Cellvibrio sp. PSBB006: one gene and its partner. The protein of the gene in region 2 interacts with the protein of the main gene of each other region in a pairwise test. Links are inferred from orthologs where the notes say so. Each region holds a gene or a part of one and is shown on either strand. Other genes may lie near its edges.

Region 1 (4,807 bases), 2.2 Mb from region 2 along the record:
GGCGGCCATTAATGCATTGCGCACACTGTGCTCACCCAGGGCGTTCAGTTGCACAGACATGGATTCCTGACGAATCACTAACACAAAAGTCACACCATCGGCGGTGACTTTAATATCGCGCGCGAAACAATCAGCCGATTCATTTTGCAAGGACACCTTGATCACCTGCTTATCCGTCAGCTGCGCCAACCACTGTGCTGCGTAACGGTCATCCAGATTGACGATCGCTGCACCATTGGCAATCAGGCCCTGATAAATTTCGGCCTTGGCGATGGCTACGTTATTGATAGAACCAAAGCCGGCGATGTGGGCCGGCATCACATTGTTGATCATGGCAATGGATGGCGTCGCCAACGAACATAAATAAGCAATTTCACCGAGACCGCTAGCACCCATTTCAATAACGGCATATTCGTGTTTTGGCTCCAGCTGTAATAACGTCAGCGGAACACCAATGTGATTATTCAAATTTCCTTGCGTTGCCAACACTGCTCCGCGTTCGCGCAAGATGCAGGTCAACATGGTTTTCACCGTGGTTTTACCACTGCTTCCGGTAATCGCAATTAACGGCCCGCTAAAAGCTGCGCGATTGCAGGCGGCAATTTGTCCCAGCGCCAGCATCGTGTTAGTGACAACCAGCTGTGGCAATGCAACATTTGCATCAAAACTTTCTACCACCACACCACACACACCTTTTGCCGCAGCTTCAGCCAGGAAATCATGGGCATCGAAACGCTCTCCGCGCAGGGCGACAAATAAATCGCCAGCTTGTAACTGACGCGTATCGGTGGTTACACGGGAAAAACTCACGTCACCGTTATGTAACGTGGCGCCGAGAGAGGTACGCATCTGGTCGGCCATTTGCGCCAATGTCAGTGGCATCATCATGACTTCAGCTCCTCGTCTGCTTCACGCCGTGCTATACGTCGCTGCAATGCAAGACGCGCCTGTTTTACATCGCTGAATGGCAAGGTTTGTGTGGCGAAGATTTGATAATCTTCGTGACCTTTACCCGCAATCAATACCACATCTCCCGCCTTGGCTTGCTGGACAGCAAGGTCAATGGCCTGGGCTCGCTCGGCAATCACCAGACAACCGTGGGTGTTATGCATACCACGTAAAATCTCTGCCGCGATGATCGCCGGGTCTTCGGTGCGCGGGTTGTCGTTGGTCACAATGACATAATCACTAAAGCGTTCTGCAATGCGGCCCATTAGCGGTCGCTTGGTTCTATCGCGATCACCGCCGCAACCAAATACCGTCCATACTCGGCCGGGGTTATGCTCACGAATGGCTTTCAATGTATTTTCCAAAGCATCCGGTGTGTGCGCGTAATCAACAATGACATTGATGTCTTGCTGGGATTGTTCAAGCACCACCGCCTGCATGCGGCCCGGTGCCGGTTGCAGTTGCGGAATGGCCAGGAGCACATCAGCCAGGGACGCACCGCCGACACAAGCAGCCGTAATCACAGCCAACAAGTTGCTGAGATTAAAAGCACCCATCAGATGGCTGTGGAACTCACCTACGCCCCAGGGGGTAACCAGTGTTACTTTGGCTCCGGAACCGGTGAGCGCAATATCTTTTGCAAACACATCCGCGTCGACATCGCGCAATGAATAACGGAAAGGCTGCACATCGGCGGGTATTTTTTCCAATAAACTTTTAGCCCACTCATCGTCGGCATTGATGATGGCGTAACGCAAGCCAGGCATTTGCAACAACAACTGTTTTGCTTTGCCGTAGCTCGCAAGGTCGCCGTGATAATCCAGATGATCTTGCGTCAAATTGGTAAAGATGGCGGTTTCAAAATGCAATCCGGCGACGCGTCCTTGTTGCAAGCTGTGGGATGACACCTCTATAGCCACCTCAGCAACGGCACGATCGCGCAATTGCGCAAAAATATGTTGCAAGCGAACCGCATCCGGCGTCGTTAATCCGGTGGAGGTCAGTGCGTTCAATTGTTGGGAAAAAGGCGCAAGGGCCGCTGCATCCAGCACGCCATAACCGACCGTTCCCACAACGCCTGCGCACTCATGCAATAAAGCACTCAGTTGACCCAACAGTAAGCTACAGGTGGTCTTACCGTTAGTACCGGTAATGCCCACCAGCCGAAAGTGCGCGCTGGGATCACCATAAAAACGTCCGGCAATAGCACTCACCTGTTGCGCGAGATTTTCCACCGCAATGACCGGCACCGATCCCAACCAATCAATACCTTGCCAATCTTTATCGGCTTCCACTAACACCGCGACCGCACCGCGCTCAATCGCGGTGGCGATAAAGTGACGGCCATCGAACTGGCTGCCGCCGAGTGCAATAAATACATCGCCCTGATTTAACTGCCGTGTATCCAGGGTTAAACCGGACACCACAACGGGCGCAGCTTTTGCCAATTCTGTTTGCGGCAAAAGCTGTGCGAGGGTTACAGCAAAAGATTGGGATTCCACCGCCATCACGTTACGGGCCTCCCATGAGGTTTGCGTTCTTCTTTTTTGGGTTGCACGGCCATATTGGGCGACATTATTTTTGGTGACGCCAATTTGGGTGGCACCAGGGGCTGCGGCGGGATCTGCATCATACGCAGAGCACCTTCCGCCACTTTGGAAAACACCGGCGCCGCGACAAGGCCACCGAAATATTTCGATGCATCTGGCTCATCAATTACGACAACCGCCACAATGCGCGGATTGTCGGCCGGTGCCATGCCGGCAAATGAGGACATATAACGCTTCTCTTCGTAACCGTGAGCACCGACTTTATGCACAGTTCCGGTTTTGCCGGCGACGGTATAGGAAATTGCGCGTGCGCGGGTTGCGGTACCTTCGGTGGCGGCGCGCTTCAACATAGTGACGATGTCTTGCGTGTAATGTTCAGCCACGACACGCTCTCCTGCAGCTTCGCTATCAACACGCAACAACGACACCGGACGTTTGAGGCCGCCACTGGCGATCACGCTATATGCTTGCGCCAGTTGCAATACCGTGACGTTCATGCCGTAACCGTAAGCCAGCGTTGCGCGCTGAATTGGTCGCCAGCGTGCATGGGCAGGCAATAGGCCAGAACCTTCGCCGGGAAAACCGGTACCGGTGGTCTGGCCGATACCCAGGCGCGCGTACATATCACGGATGATGTGCGGCTCCAGTTCCAACGCAAGTTTGGTCATACCAACCTGGCTGGATTTTGCGATGACCATCGACAGATCCAATGTCCCGTAATCGTGTAAATCTTTCAGGGTTTTACTGCCCACCTGGATATAACCGGGACTGGTGTTGATAACATCATTGGGTTTAAATTTTCCCGACTCCAGCGCAGCCATGACCGCCAGGGGTTTCATGGTCGACCCCGGCTCATACACGTCGGTAATTGCACGGTTGCGCAAAGCAGCGCCTTTGGCATGACTACGATCGTTAGGGTTGTAGGAAGGTTGGTTAGCCATCGCCAATACTTCACCGGTAACAACGTCCAGGATAACCAGCGAACCCGCGCGCGCGCCGCTTTCCTCGACCGCATTTTTTAATTCGCGATGCGCGAGATACTGCAAGCGCAAATCGATACTCAAGGTAAGACTTTGCCCGGACCTGGCGGACTTGATCAGTTGCAATTCTTTAACCGTGCGCCCGTGCAAATCCTTTAAGACTTCTTTTGCGCCGTTTTCACCGGACAGCCAGGCATCGTAAGCCAGCTCCATTCCTTCCTGGCCGCGATCATCAATATCCGTCATACCCACCAGATGCGCCGTCACATCACCGGCCGGATAATAACGACGGTATTCGGTTTGGCTGTACACGCCGGGAATATCCAAAGCCAAAATCGTTTCGGCTGCCTGCGGTGGCAGATGGCGCTGCAGATACATAAATTCGCGGCTGCTGTAGCGTGCAAGCCGCGATTCCAGTTCCGCTTTATTCCAACCCAGCGCTTGGGATAATTCCGCCCAGTGCTGCGGCGCCTGCAACAAAACTTTTGGATTTGCCCACAAGGAAGCCACCGGCGTACTGACCGCCAGAGGTTCACCGTTGCGATCGGTGATAACGCCGCGATAAGCCGTAATAGGTTCGGTGCGCAAGGTGCGAGACTGCCCCTGGTTTTGCAAAAATTCAAAACCTTTGTCGGTGTCAGGCAACACTTGCAAACTGGCTACGTGCCAGATCAACGCCAGCGTAGCGGCCGTCATGACCAACGCAACGCTGTAGAATCGCCAACGCGCCACTTTTAGTGTGCGCGAATCGGCGATAGTGGAATTCACAGAACTATTCATGGTTATTCACCATCACGATGCGTTCTGCAGTAGCGGGGAACATACCCAACTGTTGAGTGGCGATAGCCTCCACACGACTGTAGGAAGCCCAGGTGCTCTGCTCCAACAAATATTGACCCCACTCCACCTGCAATTGAGCAGCTTCGCGACGCAGGGTTTCGAGGGTATTGGTTTGTTTGCGCACTTGATGTGTCGAAGCGACAACCGCCAGTGCCGACGCGATAACCGCCAACCACAAGAGCGCAGCCGCCAGCAGCGCACCGGGTGCGATGGGCTTGGCAGAATGGCGAGCGGTTTGTTTCATGTCAGCCTTGTGGTGGTTTATTAAAAATATCTTTTGATGTTTGTATTTTTTACTGCTTCGCCGAGCCGAATCGGCTACTGCAATTTTTCCGCAACGCGCATGATGGCGCTTCGCGAACGGAGATTCGCATTGACTTCCAGGTCGCTCGCGCGGATGGCTTTGCCACAACTGCGCAAGCGTTTATTCAATTGTTCATCGCGCACCGGTACACCAAGCGGCAACTGATCGCCCTGCTCCTGACGACG
Region 2 (15,840 bases):
TGCGCCGGAGCCGAAGTTCGAACGTGGCTACGGCAAGCTGTATCAACGCCATGTGAGTCAGGCGGATAAAGGTTGTGATTTTGATTTCCTGGAAACCATTCCGGTTAAACACCTGGATGCCGGTGAGCCGGAAATTCACTGAACAGAGTGAGAGAAAATAATGAACAGCATTCAAACGGCGCTCGCCGGTATATCCGGTGTTCACGTCACACCCTTTGGTGACGACGGTGAAATTCATGAGGCGCAATTACGCAAGGTTGTCGATGGGATTGCCAGCGCTGGCATTCACAACATTGTCACCGGTGGCAACACCGGTGAATTTTATGCACAGGACCTGGCAGAAATCTGCCGGGTTTACGAACTCGCCGTGGAAGCCAACGCGGGGCGCGCGTTTATTACCGCCGGTGTCGGGCGCAGTGCGCGGGAAGCCATTAAACTGGCGGCAGCCGCTAAAGATGTCGGTGTCGATGCATTGATGATTCACCAACCGCCCGACCCTTTTTGCTCACCGCGGTTGGTGGTGGACTATATAAAACAAATCGCGGATGCTACTGACCTTCCCATCATCGCTTATGCGCGCAGTCCGGGTTTGATGCCGGAACATTTTGTACGCATGGGCGAGATTGAAAATGTGGTTGCTATTAAATATGCCGTGCCTGATCCTTTGCGTCTGGCGGAATGTATTCGTGCCACTCGCGGACAGGCCTTGCAGTGGATCTGCGGCTTGGCGGAAAGTTGGGCGCTGCCGTTTTATGCCTGCGGCGCACGGGGTTTTACCTCCGGGCTGGTGAATGTTAATCCGGAATTATCGCTCCGTATTTATGCCGCACTGGAGGAAAATGATCTGGCGAAAGCGCGGCTTCTGATTGATGCCATTGCGGACTTTGAACAGATGCGCACCCTCGAAAGTAACGGTGCCAATGTTACCGTTGTTAAAGAAGCCATGAACCAGATAGGTATTGCTGTCGGTGCTGTGCGAGCGCCCGGCGTTATCGCCTTGAATCCAGGCCAGCGTGAGAGACTGGCCGTTTTGTTAGACGATTGGCGAAAATTATCTGTTTGATTTTTATTTTATAGCTTAACGATTGTTCGCGCAGGGATGCACCTTTTCTATCGCACGCCATAACGATAACACCAAGAATAATAGATAAAAAATGGAGACGTCATTATGCTCACCGATGATTCGGGGTTAAAGCTAGCGGCCGCCACGACACCGCCAACCAAAACCCGCTATCTGATGCTGGCGCTGATTTTTTTCGCGACAGTGATCAATTATGTTGATCGCACCAACCTCGCCGTTGTTGCACCAATCTTGTCAAAAGACCTGGACCTATCCCCTGTACAGATGGGTTTATTGTTTTCTGCTTTTGCCTGGACTTATGCATTCGCCAATTTGCCCGGCGGTTATCTCGTCGATCGATTGGGGTCGCGGGTGGCTTACGGCTGGTCGTTATTTTTATGGTCGGCCGCGACCTTTGTGCAAGGTGCCGCCGGCAGTTTTGCAGCGCTCTTTGGTTTGCGTTTAGCGGTGGGCGCGGCAGAAGCACCAGCGTTCCCATCTAACAACCGCGTGGTCACCATGTGGTTTCCCAAAAGCGAACGCGGGTCTGCCACCAGTTTTTATGTCGTAGGCCAGTACATCGGCACTGCTATGTTTACGCCGTTATTGTTCTGGATTGCGTCGCATTATGGTTGGCGGGAAGTGTTTTATGTCACTGGTGGCTTGGGTATTTTATTTGCCAGTGTGTGGTTCAAATTGTATCGCGACCCGAAAGACAGCAAGCGGGTTAATGCAGAAGAGTTGCGCTACATTGAGTCGGGCGGTGCTTTGACTGGCGGCATAGCGCAGGCAAATTTTAAATGGTCGCTGGTATGGCAATTATTTGAGCATCGCCAAATCTGGGCGATTTGTATTGGCAAGTTCGCCATCTCCTCGACGTTATTTTTCTTCCTGACCTGGTTCCCAACTTATCTGGTGGAAGCGCGCGGCATGACCATGTTAAAAGCGGGCTTCTTTGCCGTCTTGCCTTATATTGCCGCCAGTTTGGGTGTGTTGTTGGGTGGCTATTGGTCCGACACTTTATTGAAACGTGGTTACTCCATGTCAGTGGCGCGCAAGCTGCCGATTGTGACCGGTTTTTTGCTCGCTTCTTCAATTTTCCTTGCCAACTTCACCACCTCCAACATGATTGCCATTGCCATTTTATCCTTTGCGTTTTTTGCGCAAGGTATTTCCTCCATGTCCTGGGCGATAATCTCGGAAGTTGCACCGAAAGAATTAATCGGCATGACCGGTGGCGTATGCAATTTTGCGGGCAATTTAGCAGGCATCGCCATGCCCATTGCCATTGGTTATATCCTCGCGCATACCGGCTCATTTAACTGGGCTTTGGGATTGGTGGGCATAGCCGCGATAACCGGCGCACTGTCTTACACGTTTTTATTGGGCCCGGTAAAACGCATTCAGTTGCGTCACGCGGCGGAGGCGTAAACCATGATACTAACGGGAGAAATGTTGCTGGGCGCAAAAACCATTAAAGGTTCCGGTCCTGTTATCTACGCGGTTGATCCAGCCACCGGCACACAATTGCAACCGGCCTACCCTGGCGGTACCAAAACCGAGGTAGATAAAGCCTGCAAACTTGCAGCGGCCGCATTCAATCACTATCGCCACACAGGCTTGCATAATCGCGCGCGTTTTCTCGAAACCATTGCCGAACAAATCTTTGAACTGGGCGATGCCTTGATCGAGCGCGCCATGGCCGAAACCGGTTTGCCCCGCGCCCGACTTGAAGGTGAGCGGATGCGCACCGTGAATCAACTTAAATTATTTGCCAACGTAGTGCGCGAAGGTCATTGGCTGGATGTGCGCATTGATCGCGCCATACCAGAACGCCAACCGCCGCGCTCGGACATTCGCATGCATTATATTCCGCTCGGTCCGGTTGCCGTGTTTGGCGCAAGTAATTTTCCGCTGGCATTTTCTGTTGCCGGTGGTGATACCGCTTCCGCATTGGCCGCTGGTGCGCCGGTGGTCGTGAAAGCACATCCGGCACATCCCGGCACATCGGAACTGGTCGGTCGCGCCATTCGTGTCGCTGTGAATTTATGTGGATTACCGGAGGGTACTTTTTCATTGCTGTATCTCAACGACAATGAAACGGCGCAAGCTCTGGTGCGCCACTCACACATTAAAGCGGTGGGTTTTACCGGCTCCCGTGCCGGTGGACTAGCACTACAGCAAGTCGCCGCGCAACGCGCTGAACCCATTCCCGTGTATGCGGAGATGAGCAGTATCAATCCAGTATTTTTATTGCAGGCCACCCTGGCGGAGCAAGCTGAAACGATTGCAGAAAATTTTGTTAGTTCGCTGACGATGGGTGCTGGGCAATTCTGTACCAATCCCGGATTGGTGATCGGTGTTAGAAGTGAAGCGCTGGATCGTTTTATTCAAACGGCGGGCCGGTGTATTGCACAGTCACCTAATCAGACCATGCTGTCATGTGGTATTTATGAAAACTACAACGCGCACGTGAACACACTCGCGCAACGCCCGCGAGTTAAATTGATCGCTCAGGGTCAACAGGCAACGCATGCGAATCAAGCCCGACCAACATTATTCAGTACCAGCGCCAAAGCCTTTTTAGCTGATGAAGCTATGAGCCAGGAAGTTTTCGGTGCATGCAGTTTGATTGTGCAGTGCAAGGATGAAACAGAAATGCTGCATTTGGCTGCACACCTGGAAGGTCAATTAACCGCAACCATTCATGCGCGCTCCCCACAAGATAACGCGCTGGCCAAAACGTTATTGATAGAACTCGAACGTAAAGCCGGGCGAATTTTATTTAACGGTTTTCCGACTGGTGTCGAAGTGTGTCATGCCATGGTTCATGGCGGACCCTTCCCCGCCACCACGGACAGCCGCACAACATCAGTGGGTTCCGCTGCAATTCAGCGGTTTTTACGGCCCGTGTGTTATCAGGATGTACCGCCCGCGTTATTGCCAGATGCGTTATTGGACAGCAATCCTTTGCATATCCGGCAATCTATCAGCTGATGTGAAAAGCGTCTCAAGCTTTGCGCGCGCCCAGCACGCCTTCGGCATAGGTTTGGGCGCGCTGGAAGGCAAGGTAATCGTTCAGGTTTGCATACTGTTTGTTGATGCAAAATGGCTCAGGCAGTTGATCAATATAATCCAGCATGGGAATCAAATACGCATCACACAAGGTAAATTGCCCCGCGATAAAATATTGTGCACTCCCGACAGAATCGGCAATCCAGCGCATTGCATTTTGTGCAGCGGGTAGATTGTCTTTAACCACATCAATCCGCACATTGCCCTGATCGCCTTTGGGAAAGGCAAATTCGAGCAGCAAATTCTTAACCAGGTGTTGATGTGCATACAACGAAACAATCCCCGCCTGCGCCAGGATTTTTGCTTTCCCTTCTATCGAACCTGGCAGAAAACTGGGCCCCGACTTGCTCTCCAGATAAAATGCAATGGCCATGGTTTCCGGCAGAACCAAGTCTCCATCAATCAATACAGGTAATTTTCTGAAAGGATGCAAACTGGCATGTTCATCGCCAAAAATCGGTATCTCCTTGCCATAAGGCGCGCGAGTCACCTCATAAGCCAAACCTTTAAATTGACACAATAGCCGAACCGAGCGCAAAAAATATGAAAATTCCGGGCCGTACAGTTTCAATGTGGACATGGTGCTCTCCCAGCAAAAAAAGACAGGTGACGAGGCATCCATTTAAGAGGCACAATAAAATATGTTCAAGAACATATTGTAAACCCTTGCCATACTGCCGCCTGTTACCGCTTTGGAGTTCATACCATGCCCTGGAATGCCGAACATAAAACCCAATCCCGCGACCGCATCCTGTCATCCGCCGCACAACTCTTCAGCCACCAGGGTTTCGACGCTGTCTCCATCGACGATGTCATGGCGCACGCCGGATTAACGCGGGGAGCTTTTTATGCACACTTCACATCCAAGTCGGATATGTATCACCAATCCATGGTGGCCGGCGCGCTCCTGTCCCGCGACAGGATTTGCCATGGCAACCCGGCTAAAGCATCAGAACTGGCTGAGCGATACCTGGAGATCGGCCGCCACGCACGCGCCGACCGCTACTGCCCGCTCGCGTTTCTAGTGACGGATATCGGACATCGTGAGCCCAAGGTGAAGGCCACCTATACACACATCCTTACCAGGTATCAGGCGATGTTGGTTGGACTGGGGCTCTCGGAAGAAAACGCGATTAAAGCCAGCGTGATGTTGATCGGTGGATTGGCGCTTTCACGCGCGGTGGTTGATGATGAATTGAAGAATAAAATTTTGGATGTTTGTCTTGAGCAAGTAAAGGATTTAGAGAATGAAACTTAATTATTTGCAAAAGCGCTTAACAGTTCAGAAGCTGCACTTTTTGAGAACACTTGAATTCTGCACAATGTGAGTTTGGCGTTGGGCCCTTTGTTTCGAAACCCTCAAGTCATGGATGACTTGCGGGAGCTACAGGGACGATTCATTCACCACATCCATGTGGTTCACCCTTCGGGCAGCTTCGCTGTGCAAATTTGCTTCCTGCCAATTTGTCATGCGTTTTCGAAACAAAGGGCCCAATGACAAACGGGCTACGAAGCACTCTGAACCATGCTACTTCCAATCCAACCGCCCATTCACACGCTGGCCGTTGATCTGCACATTATCAAACACCAGATTGTCGACATTATCGATCACGAATAATTCATCCGCTTTTTTAATAGTAATGTTTCTCAAGGTCACATCTTGTAGCGGAAACCCTTTAGGAGCATTTGCTTTAAATACCAACCCCGTCTCACCGACGGTAATATCTTCAAACACGATGTCACGATAAATAGACGGAAAATTACCACCCATGGCGCCAGCAGCGTAGGTCAATTCAAACCAGAAAAGCTGCCCGGTTTTTTCAATGTCCATGTTGCGTACCCGCACATGCTCGACCACGCCGCCACGGTCCAGGTTAGCTTTAAAACGTATCGCCGCGGAACCGTTGCGGTAAATGTTATCGGAGAAAAACACATGGCGAATACCACCGGACATTTCACTGCCTAACGCAATACCATCCTCACCCGCCATTTCATTATTGCGCACCACAATATTTTCACTGGGCCGCGCGATCTTGCGCCCATCGTAATCGCGCCCGGATTTCACCACCACGGCATCATCACCGGTTTTGAAGCGGTTGTTTTCGATTAATACATAACGACTCGAATCCACATCAACACCGTCGTTGTTGGGAAACATACTGTCCACTTTAACCCCGCGCATAATCGCGTGGTCGGTGTACACCAGATGATTCACCCAGAACGGCGAATTGGTAACAGTGTAATCCTGCAACAACACCCGCTGCGCGTCGATAAACTGAATCATACTCGGCCGCAGAAAATGGTCCTTATGAAACTGCCGCTTCTCTAACGGCACACCATCAATCCCCATCCGCCGCAACGCGGTCATATCATCGCCCTGCCGCTTATGCCACGCGTGAAAATCGCTGTTTTTATTACCATCGATTACACCTGTTCCGGTAATCGCCACATCCGTTACTTTATGGGCATAAATCAGCGGCGAATAACCATACATCTCCGTTCCCTCCCACCGCGTAAACACCGCCGGCAGGTAATCCTCATGATCCGCACTGAACAACAAAGTCGCCCCTTCCGCCACATGCAAATTAACATGGCTCTTCAAATGAATCGGCCCTTTACTCAACCAGGTCCCCTTCGGAATCACCACGCGCCCACCGCCTTTCGCGCTCGCCTGATTAATCGCCTCAAGAATCGCCGGCCGCGTATCCTTCCTTCCACCACTCGCCGCCCCGAAATCAGTAATCAGATAATCATCACCCCCAATCACTGGTAGCTCAATCGCCTGCACAATCGCCGCCGCCATATTCCAGTCTGCCTGCGTATCGACAGCGCTTGATGTTTCCACAGCTGATACAGCGACAAAAAACAGGAAAATTTTTATTGGACCCAGGAAAGTTGATTTCATATTGGTTTCTCTCGTTTTTTTAATTTATTTCGACGCAGTTTTAAACTTTACTATTCGCAAAATGGCACGGAGGCGTGTACCGCGAGAGAGTCTGAAACCCTCAAGTCAGGGACGACTTGAGGGAGCTACAGGGACGTATCTATGCGTTTTCAGACTCTCTCGCGGTACACGCCGTTCTCACTTAAATTTCATCAAACTACCGCCCCAACTCCAACGCCGCCAATATAAACGGCCCCACCCCATGCGCATCATCCACCCGAATCGCCTCACCCACATAATACGCAAACGTCCCCGGCCGATAAGGATCACCACCCAAACCCGCACTCCCGCAAATCTGCGTCAAATGAACCTGCTTCTGCTTATCCACCACCACTAAGTTTTTCAACAATCCATCAAAAGTTTTATCCGCAACTTTTTTAAACCGCGCCGGCAAATAACCTTTACGCGCGCCCTTGGCAAACGCATACGCGAACATCGCCGACCCGGACGCCTCCAGATAATTACCGTAACGATCCCCCTGATCCGTCACCTGATACCATAACCCGGATTTATGCTGCACCTTCACCAAGGCATCCGCCAGACGATTTAAAATCACAATCAGCTCTTTCCGATCTTTATGCTCCTCCGGAAAATAATCCAGCACATCCACCAACGCCATCGCATACCAACCCATAGCGCGCGACCAGAAATGCGGAGACAAACCGGTTTTATCATCGGCCCACAATTGCAAGGTACTTTCATCCCAGGCGTGATACAGCAAACCGGATTGCGCATCGCGAGTTTTGCTTTCAATCAGGATAAATTGATGCGCGATATCATCAAAGGCTTTATCGCCCTCATTAAATTGCTGCGCATATTGCGCGTAATAAGGCGCGCCCATATAGAGTCCATCAAGCCACATCTGCCAGGGATAAATTAATTTATGCCACAAGCCACCACTGCGCGTACGCGGTTGCCATTCGAGTTGCTGACGCAGGTTTTGCATAGCCGTCAGGTAACGCGGATCTTTATATTGGTCGTGCAATAAAAATAATAATTTTCCGCTGTTGATGGAATCAATATTGAAATCAGCGATGTTGTAACCTTTGATCTTGCCCTGCTCATCAATCAATTGATCAACATAAGCCTTGGCATAATCAAGATACTGTTGCTCGCCCGTTTTTTCATATAAACGTTGAAAACCCAGCAAGACCAAACCATAGGTATAAGCCCACTGGGGTTTTTCCATCAGTTTATAGTCACGCATGGCCCAGGCTTCGGGGCTGCGTTGTATGACAGATAAAGCTGTGCGCTCTGCCCAGCTTTTATTGACAGGGATCGGTTTATCATCAGCCAGGCTGTTGCCGGTTAATACCAAAAGAATGCTGAAACAAAAAGCAGAAAAGAATGGCTTGCCACACATAGGAAAATTCTCTTGTGAAAAGCGAAAAGGAAAAAAGAAGATTACCGCCAGTGCATTCATTGCAGATAAAAAAGGCGCCACCGGAAAACAACTCCGGTGACGCAAGATGTGGGAAAAACAACTAGCGGTAGAACAGGTCAAGCGATTAGAAAGTTGCCCTCACACCGAGATAAACTTCGCGCCCGGTAGAGTTATACTCACGCACGAAATTGAAGTCACCGGTAGGACCACTGGTATAGTTGCGCTCTTCCTCTTCATTGAGGTTGATCACTTCCAGACGCACGGTGATGTTATCCGTCACGTTGTAAAACGCGGACGCATCCAGGCGAGTCGGGCCGGTGTTGAACTCACGGGCATTGCCATTGGAACCGGAGGTCGCGGTGACATAATCATCGCGATTATTCCAGGATAAACGCGCACCCCATTGCGGGGTTTCATAATAGGCCGTGAAGTTGTAGCTGTCTTCCGAAAGGCCCGGCAGGCTGCTTTTCACTTCACCAAACAATGCTTCGGATTCCACGTGCGTGTAGTTGGCGGTTACACCGAAATTACTCCAGAAGCCGGGCAGGAACGTAAAGGGTTGTTGATAGGCCAGCTCAAAACCTTCCAGGTCAGCGTCCTGCGCGTTTTCCGGGCGACTAACGTTCCAGGTACCGTCGGGTTGAGTTACGCCGGGATCATAAAGCGGATCGTTGGGGTCATATTCCGGACGTAAGGAAACTGCAGCAGCAATGCCCGGATTAAGCGTACCGTTAACCGTTTCGTCCGCAATAAACCCTTCGATTTTCTTATGGAATACGGTAAAGGCCAGCAAAGACTCATCAGTGAAATACCACTCAATGCCCGCATCAAATGAATCCGCCGTAATCGCTTCCAGATCCGGGTTACCGGTAGAAATGTTGCCATTAACTGGCGTGATCGCGGTGATGGATGGAACAAGATCACCCAAGCTTGGACGAGTAATATTTTTAGCCGCACTGAAACGCAACACCAAATCGTCACGCAGCTCCCAAGACAAGTTCAACGAGGGCAAGGTATCCGTATAATTACTTTCAGCCATCACAGGTTCTGGTGTGCCGGTGATAGCGGTGTAAGCGGACGCACTAGTATCTGTCTCTACCACTCGTACACCGGCATTCACATACAACGGGCGACCAGCCAGTTCGAGATCAAAATCCAATTGGCCGTATACACCAAGCGTCTCTTCTTCAACATTCCAACTCAGTGAGTTGGTTAATGCTGGCTCGAACTCACCGGCGTTATGCACCTGAATCGCAACATCAAAATCCTGCACCATCCAGTTCTGCGGGAAACCAGCCGGCGGATTCAATGCCGATGCAAAGTCTCCACCGACCTGCGACTGGAATGTCACCGCCATACCGGGGAAATTATCTACTGGCGTATCGGTGGTCGGCGTGGTTAAACCAACAGGCGTGTAATTTAATGAATCCACTTCACGGCTATTAGATATCAAACCCAACTTGGTATTAAACAAGTCACCATCGATCTCCAGGTCCAGACGATAGGTTTCATTAGTCCGCTCTACCACATCCTTACGAATGGTTAAGCCGCCGCCAGTGGTGTAGTTGGCGGTATCGAGCATATCGAAACCGTAGGACATTTCGGCAATATTGGGGTTGGTGGAATCAAAGGTGAAGGTACTGCCACCCACCGGCCCATCAATATTGAAACGGTATTGTTCTTCATCGTGCTCGGAGGTGGCGCGCCCAGCCAAGGCTTTCAAACGCACATTCTCGGTGAATTCATAGCTACCAGTTAATACTGTTTGCAGGAATTCGGATTCCGAATACTGCGCCCGACTTTCAGAGCGAGGGCGCACACCGGAGAAAGTGCCCGCGACGATATAGCGACCGGTGGGGTCCAGGGTGATTTCTTCGGGCGTGATACCAGGCCATGAATTGCGGAATTGCGCCGCGTAGTTGTAAGAAATCCGATCATTTTCCAGGCTCGAACTCACCACATCCAGTCCCAATTCCAGCTTATCGGTGGGGCGGAATTGGAACGCGGCGGTCATACCCGTGCGGTCGACCGTGTTGCTGAAAAAGTCCATGCGCGGCAGGCGCGGCATCCACATGTAACGCAGGCCGTCCGGATCTTCGGGATCATAGTTGCTTGAAGCAGGATCGGTAGGATCTTCTCCATCCGGGTCAGCAATATTGGCGAAGGGATTCGGCGTGCCATTCACCACCGTATCACTGACATCCGCCCAGGCGCGCCCTTCGGTTGCCGCCGCACTGTAACGCACCGTACCGTAACCTTCCTGCTGCACCGTGCGCTCGGATTTGGCGATAGAGAACTGCACACCTAAACGATCATCAAGAAAGGTGTTGCTGATTAATGCAGTAAAACGCGGGTCCAACTCATCCGCCACGTTATCCACCGTTGCCTGTGCACCGACGATGGCATGAAAGCCGGGGTTATCCAGCGGCTTGGCCGTGTGCAATTCAATGGTGCCGCCCAGACCACCTTCTTCAACCGAGGCGATGGGAGTTTTGTGAATATCAATTCGATTAAATAATTCAGATGCGAAGATATTGAAGTCCACCGCGCGGCCACGGTTAACACCGCCGGACGAATCCAGGCCGCCGCCGCTGGCGGGTACTTCCATACCATTCAAGGTAGTACGGCTGAAATCCGGACCCAAGCCACGCACACTCACCTGCCGCCCTTCGCCGCCTTCGCGGGTGATGGTGACACTGGGTACGCGTTGCAGGGATTCGGCCAGGTTAAGGTCAGGCATCTTGCCGATGTCTTCGGCCATGATGGTTTCTTTGGCATTGGGCGCATTGCGTTTCTGTTCAAGCGCGCTCGCCAGGCTGCCCCGATAACTGCCGCTGACCAGCACTTCTTCGATCATGCCGTCAGATTCGGCCTGCGCCATTGCCAGACCGGGCATCACGCCCAGCCCCAACAATAAGCTGGTGGCTGAAATACAAAGCGATAGGGGGTTTTTGTGCATAGGTTTGTTCATAGGGTTGCTCTCTCTATCATTATTATTTGCTGTTCCTCAGGACGAATCCCGGGACGGTTGATGGGTCGATGGGCGGTTGAGCAAAACACACCGTCCGCAGCCCGACGATAATCGCTGTATTAACCTGCCTGATTTATGGTTGTGTGGCCGGTCGTTTTCGGGAGATGCCAAGGCGAAAAGCCTTCTTCCCACGGTTTATCGTGGCCAGATGATTACGCAATCAGGCAGTTTGTGCAAGAAAAAATCGCCGTTAAGTGGGCAAAAATCCACAAAATTACAAAAACTGACAAAACGGCGCCAAAAGCCATAAATGTGGCAGAAAACGCGAAAAGAGGAGACTTGGAAGCGAAGTGGAACCCTGCCGCTGATAACGGCGGGGATCTGGTAAAACGGACACAAAGATTAGCTGAAAGAAGAGCGGAAGTAGGTTGGATTAGCGCAGCGTAATCCAACACAATCTTGCAGAAAAACCATAGATTGAAGAGCCAAGCCCTAATTCAAAACAGTGTTCGCCGAGCCTCAAAGCCAGAAGCGGAGCAACAGCCTCCAAAATATTAAAACCCTGAAGACACCGCATCCCTTACCCGCAACAATGCCTCGGCGACCGCTGAACCTGCCTGGCTATAGCGCAGCCCCTGTTGCACAAACTGCTCGGCACGCTGAGGCATCGCCAACTGCACATAACTCTGCGCAATGATCAGGTAAAGCTCCGGCGAACGACGGTCAATCCGCAAGCCGCGCTCGGCGGTGGCGATAGCGGTTTGATAATCACGGGTGTTGTATTGCGCACGCGCCTGATTGGTGAGACTGGTGACGGCAGGGTTGGTCGATGGGACCGGCTCGGGCGCCTGCACATCGGCTTCTTCACTGTCGATAGAGGGTGCCGGTTCACCGGCCGGGTAGGTTTGTGCTGGCTCGGGTTCGCCGGATGTATCGCTATCGGTGACCGGTGGCAAATCGTAGGTTGTGCTGGCACAGCCGATCATCAGGCTCAGCAGGCCGGCAATGAACACAAGTGAAAGCGACTTGTTTATGGAGAGCGGTTTGTTCATGGAGGGCTCCTTGCAGATTCGGGTCATTATCAGTCAGGCAGTTTAGTTTCCCGAAGCCCGTGTTTGGCGCGGGGGTCGGGTGCTTGTCGGATTACGCTGCGCTAATCCGACCTACGGGGTTCCTATTAATTCCGGGGCGTTAATTCCACAGGCGCTGCCACCAGTTGCGGCCACCTTCTTTCAGGCGGCAATCGCTTTGTTGTTCGGGACGCTGGCTATCGCGCAGGGGCAGCCAGACGGCGCCTTCGCAATGTTCGGCACTGAGCATACCGGTTGCCGCATCAATCCAGTCAAAGCTGACACCTTCCGGTGGTTGCAGGTTCACGCCCTGCGTCGGTAATTGCCGCATCAAATCCGCCCAGACCTGCAACGCCCCACCCGAACCGGTGAGTGGTGTTGCACTGTTATCGTCGCGGCCCAGCCAGACCACGGCAAGATGCTCACCGCTGAAACCCGCAAACCAGCTATCGCGCTGATCGTTGGTGGTGCCGGTCTTACCCGCCAAAGGCAGAGTCTCCGGGAATTGATTGTAGACACTGCGCCCGGTGCCTTCGCGCAACACCATCTGCAAGGCGTATTGCAACTGGAAGGTACTTTCGAGCGAGAAACGTTGTTCCAGCTCAAGCGGGTAGCGCCGCAACGGCTGGCCATCGGCCGTCAGCACTTCGCGGATCGAACGCAAAGGCGTGTAGACACCTTCTGCAGCCAGCGTGTGGTAGATGCCTGCGACTTCAAACGAAGACATATCCACAGAGCCGAGCAACATGGATGGAACGCCGGGGATACGCCCCTCAAAACCCGCCGCTTTCACGGTGTCGTACACGTTCTCCAAACCTAACTGCATGCCCAGGCGCGCCGTGGCCTGGTTATAGGAGTGGGTCAAGGCCATGTACATGGGCACCTCGCCGTGACTGACCGAATCGACATTGTTGGGCTCCCACAATTTGCCGTCGCCGCCTTTAATGGTGACCGGTTCATCACTGATAAGGGTGCCGAGATGGTAGGTATCCGGTTGCTCAAGGGCAGTGAGGTAGACGAATGGCTTCATCAACGAGCCGATAGGACGACGCGCATCCAGGGCGCGATTAAAGCCTTCGAAACGCGGATTTTTATCGCCGATCAGTGCCAACACTTCACCGCCGCCCACCGAGGTCACCACCATGCTGCCTTGCAGGTCTTTCACATTGTGTCGTTGCTCCAGCTGACGCAGGCGTTGATTCAGCGCTGCCTCGGCCTGGCGCTGCACCATCGGCGACAAGCTGGTGAAGATGCGCAAACCTTCGCTGCGCAGATCCTCTTCCTGATAGTCCTCCTGCAACTGGCGCTTCACCAAGGCCACAAAGGCCGGGTAAGTCACCATGCTGGTATCGCCTTGCTCCACCACACCCAGCGATGCTGCTTGTGCGCGCTTTAATTCCTTGTCATCAATCAGCCCCTGCTGATGCATGACGGTCAATACCAGATTGCGCCGCTTTTTAGCGCGCTCGGGATTGCGCCAGGGGTTGTAATAGGAAGCGCCTTTCACCAGACCGACAAGCAATGCCAGCTGTTCGGTATCCAGTTCGGTCAATGGCTGGCGGAAATAATGCTGCGACGCCAGTGCAAAACCGTGGATCGCACGCGGACCACTTTGCCCAAGGAAGACTTCGTTGATATAGGTTTCGAGGATTTCAGACTTGGTGTAGTGGATCTCCAGCAACACCGCCATGATGGCTTCCTGCACCTTGCGCCGCAGATGGCGCTCGCGGGTCAGGTAAAAATTCTTCACCAATTGCTGGGTCAGGGTGCTGCCACCCTGCACCACTTCGCCTTCGCGCACATTCACCATAGCCGCCCGCAGGATGGCCAGGGGTGATACGCCGTAGTGATCGAGAAAGTGCTGATCTTCCACCGCCAGCAAGGTTTCACCCAGTAACGGCGGTAAATCGGACAAGCGCACCAGCAGTCGGTCTTCGGCTTCGGCGGGATAAATGCCGCCAATTTCTTCTGGCTCCAGCCGCATCAGCGGCATATCGGCGCCGGCCAGATCGCGCAAATGCAGTACATGTCCATCCGCAATCGTGATACCGAAACGCCGCGCCTCTTCACGCTTATCCCAAAAATCAAAACCGCGACTGTGCACCTGGTAGCTGGCCTGCACGCTACTGACCGGGCGCTTCACGTATTGGCCCGGCGCATTCAGGCTGCCAACTGCGCGATAACCCAATGCCTGCAATTCCTGCTCAAACAACGGCGGCGTCAGCGCCAGCCCTTCATACAACTCCAGCGGACGGGAATACACCCGCGCCGGCAGCGCCCACTTTTTACCGTCGAATTTCGCGCGCACCACCACATCAAGGTACAAAGTCCAGATAGCAAGCAATACCAGGATGGCAATAACACTGTAAAACAACCAGAGGCGAAACAGCGCCCAACCATGACGCGGGGGTTTACTGGGTGGTGGAGACTTTTTAGTGCGGGAAATGGAACGGCGTTTGGTCATCAGAAATTCTTAAAGTACGGGTTAAAAAACAGGGCGCTAGTTTACGCCGATTGAGATCTACAATCATCGGTTTTGCATCTGTAACATGCGTTTTGCATAATGCGCAGCCATCCAACGATAAACTGCACGAGGCACGCATGACTCATTACCATATCTACGGCATAGGCGCCGCGCTGGTCGATACCGAAATAACCGTCAGCGATAGCGACCTGACCGCCATGGCGGTCGCCAAGGGTGTGATGACACTGGTGGATGAGCCGCGCCAATCACAACTGATCAGCTATTTATCCGAGCACCAGATCGCCCACAAAGTCAGCGGCGGCTCCGGCGCCAACACCATCATCGCCGCCAACTACTTTGGCTGCGACAACTTTTACTCCTGTAAAGTTGCCGACGACGACAACGGCCGATTTTATTTGCAGGATATTAAAGACGCTGGCGTGGCGTACCCGAACCATCTGCCTGCCGCCGAAGGGATCACCGGCAAATGCCTGGTGATGATAACCCCCGACGCTGAACGCAGTATGAATACCTTCCTCGGCATCAGTGAAACCGTGTCGGTTAACGAATTGCAACGCGATGCGATTGCCACCGCCGAGTATGTTTATATTGAAGGTTATCTGGTGTCTTCCACCACTGGGCGTGCTGCCGCCATTGAGCTGCGTAAATTGGCACAAGCCAACAACACGCGCACCTCACTCAGCCTGTCCGACCCGGCCATGGTGCAATTCTTCCGCGATGGCTTGGTGGACATGATTGGCGACGGCGTGGATTTATTATTTTGCAATCGCGACGAAGCCTTGGGCTTTACCCAAACCCATTCGTTGGATCATGCAGTAGAAGCGCTAAAGAAATATTGCAAAACGTTTGCA

What was found.
Region 1: the proteins of mrcB (region 2) and CBR65_RS08300 interact in binary tests that used the Escherichia coli proteins (3 or more experiments, as listed by UniProt). The link is inferred for Cellvibrio sp. PSBB006 from one-to-one orthologs.

Annotation. Positions count from the first base shown.
Region 1 is NZ_CP021382.1:2,007,787-2,012,593, forward strand. The notes cover bases 1,858-4,807. They hold CBR65_RS08300 (penicillin-binding protein 2), read right to left. Parts: upstream 4,259-4,807; coding sequence 2,456-4,258; downstream 1,858-2,455. Other genes in these bases: CBR65_RS08295 (UDP-N-acetylmuramoyl-L-alanyl-D-glutamate--2,6-diaminopimelate ligase), read right to left, coding at 1,858-2,456; ftsL (cell division protein FtsL), read right to left, coding at 4,251-4,562; rsmH (16S rRNA (cytosine(1402)-N(4))-methyltransferase RsmH), read right to left, coding at 4,637-4,807. Outside these bases: murF (UDP-N-acetylmuramoyl-tripeptide--D-alanyl-D-alanine ligase), read right to left, coding at 1-888; more of CBR65_RS08295, read right to left, coding at 885-1,857. UniProt on the Escherichia coli protein: Essential cell division protein that catalyzes cross-linking of the peptidoglycan cell wall at the division septum. Required for localization of FtsN.
Region 2 is NZ_CP021382.1:4,178,949-4,194,788, reverse strand. The notes cover bases 12,298-15,321. They hold mrcB (penicillin-binding protein 1B), read right to left. Parts: upstream 14,969-15,321; coding sequence 12,626-14,968; downstream 12,298-12,625. Other genes in these bases: CBR65_RS17320 (adenosine kinase), read left to right, coding at 15,106-15,321; CBR65_RS17330 (hypothetical protein), read right to left, coding at 12,298-12,486. In the rest of the region: araD (L-arabinonate dehydratase), read left to right, coding at 1-142; CBR65_RS17375 (dihydrodipicolinate synthase family protein), read left to right, coding at 161-1,063; CBR65_RS17370 (MFS transporter), read left to right, coding at 1,169-2,491; CBR65_RS17365 (aldehyde dehydrogenase (NADP(+))), read left to right, coding at 2,495-4,057; CBR65_RS17360 (glutathione S-transferase family protein), read right to left, coding at 4,071-4,715; CBR65_RS17355 (TetR/AcrR family transcriptional regulator), read left to right, coding at 4,842-5,393; CBR65_RS17350 (glycoside hydrolase family 28 protein), read right to left, coding at 5,664-7,040; CBR65_RS17345 (glycoside hydrolase family 105 protein), read right to left, coding at 7,237-8,286; CBR65_RS22535 (hypothetical protein), read left to right, coding at 8,312-8,542; CBR65_RS17340 (TonB-dependent receptor), read right to left, coding at 8,588-11,434; CBR65_RS17335 (hypothetical protein), read left to right, coding at 11,666-11,881; more of CBR65_RS17330, read right to left, coding at 11,989-12,297; more of CBR65_RS17320, read left to right, coding at 15,322-15,840. UniProt on the Escherichia coli protein: Cell wall formation. Synthesis of cross-linked peptidoglycan from the lipid intermediates.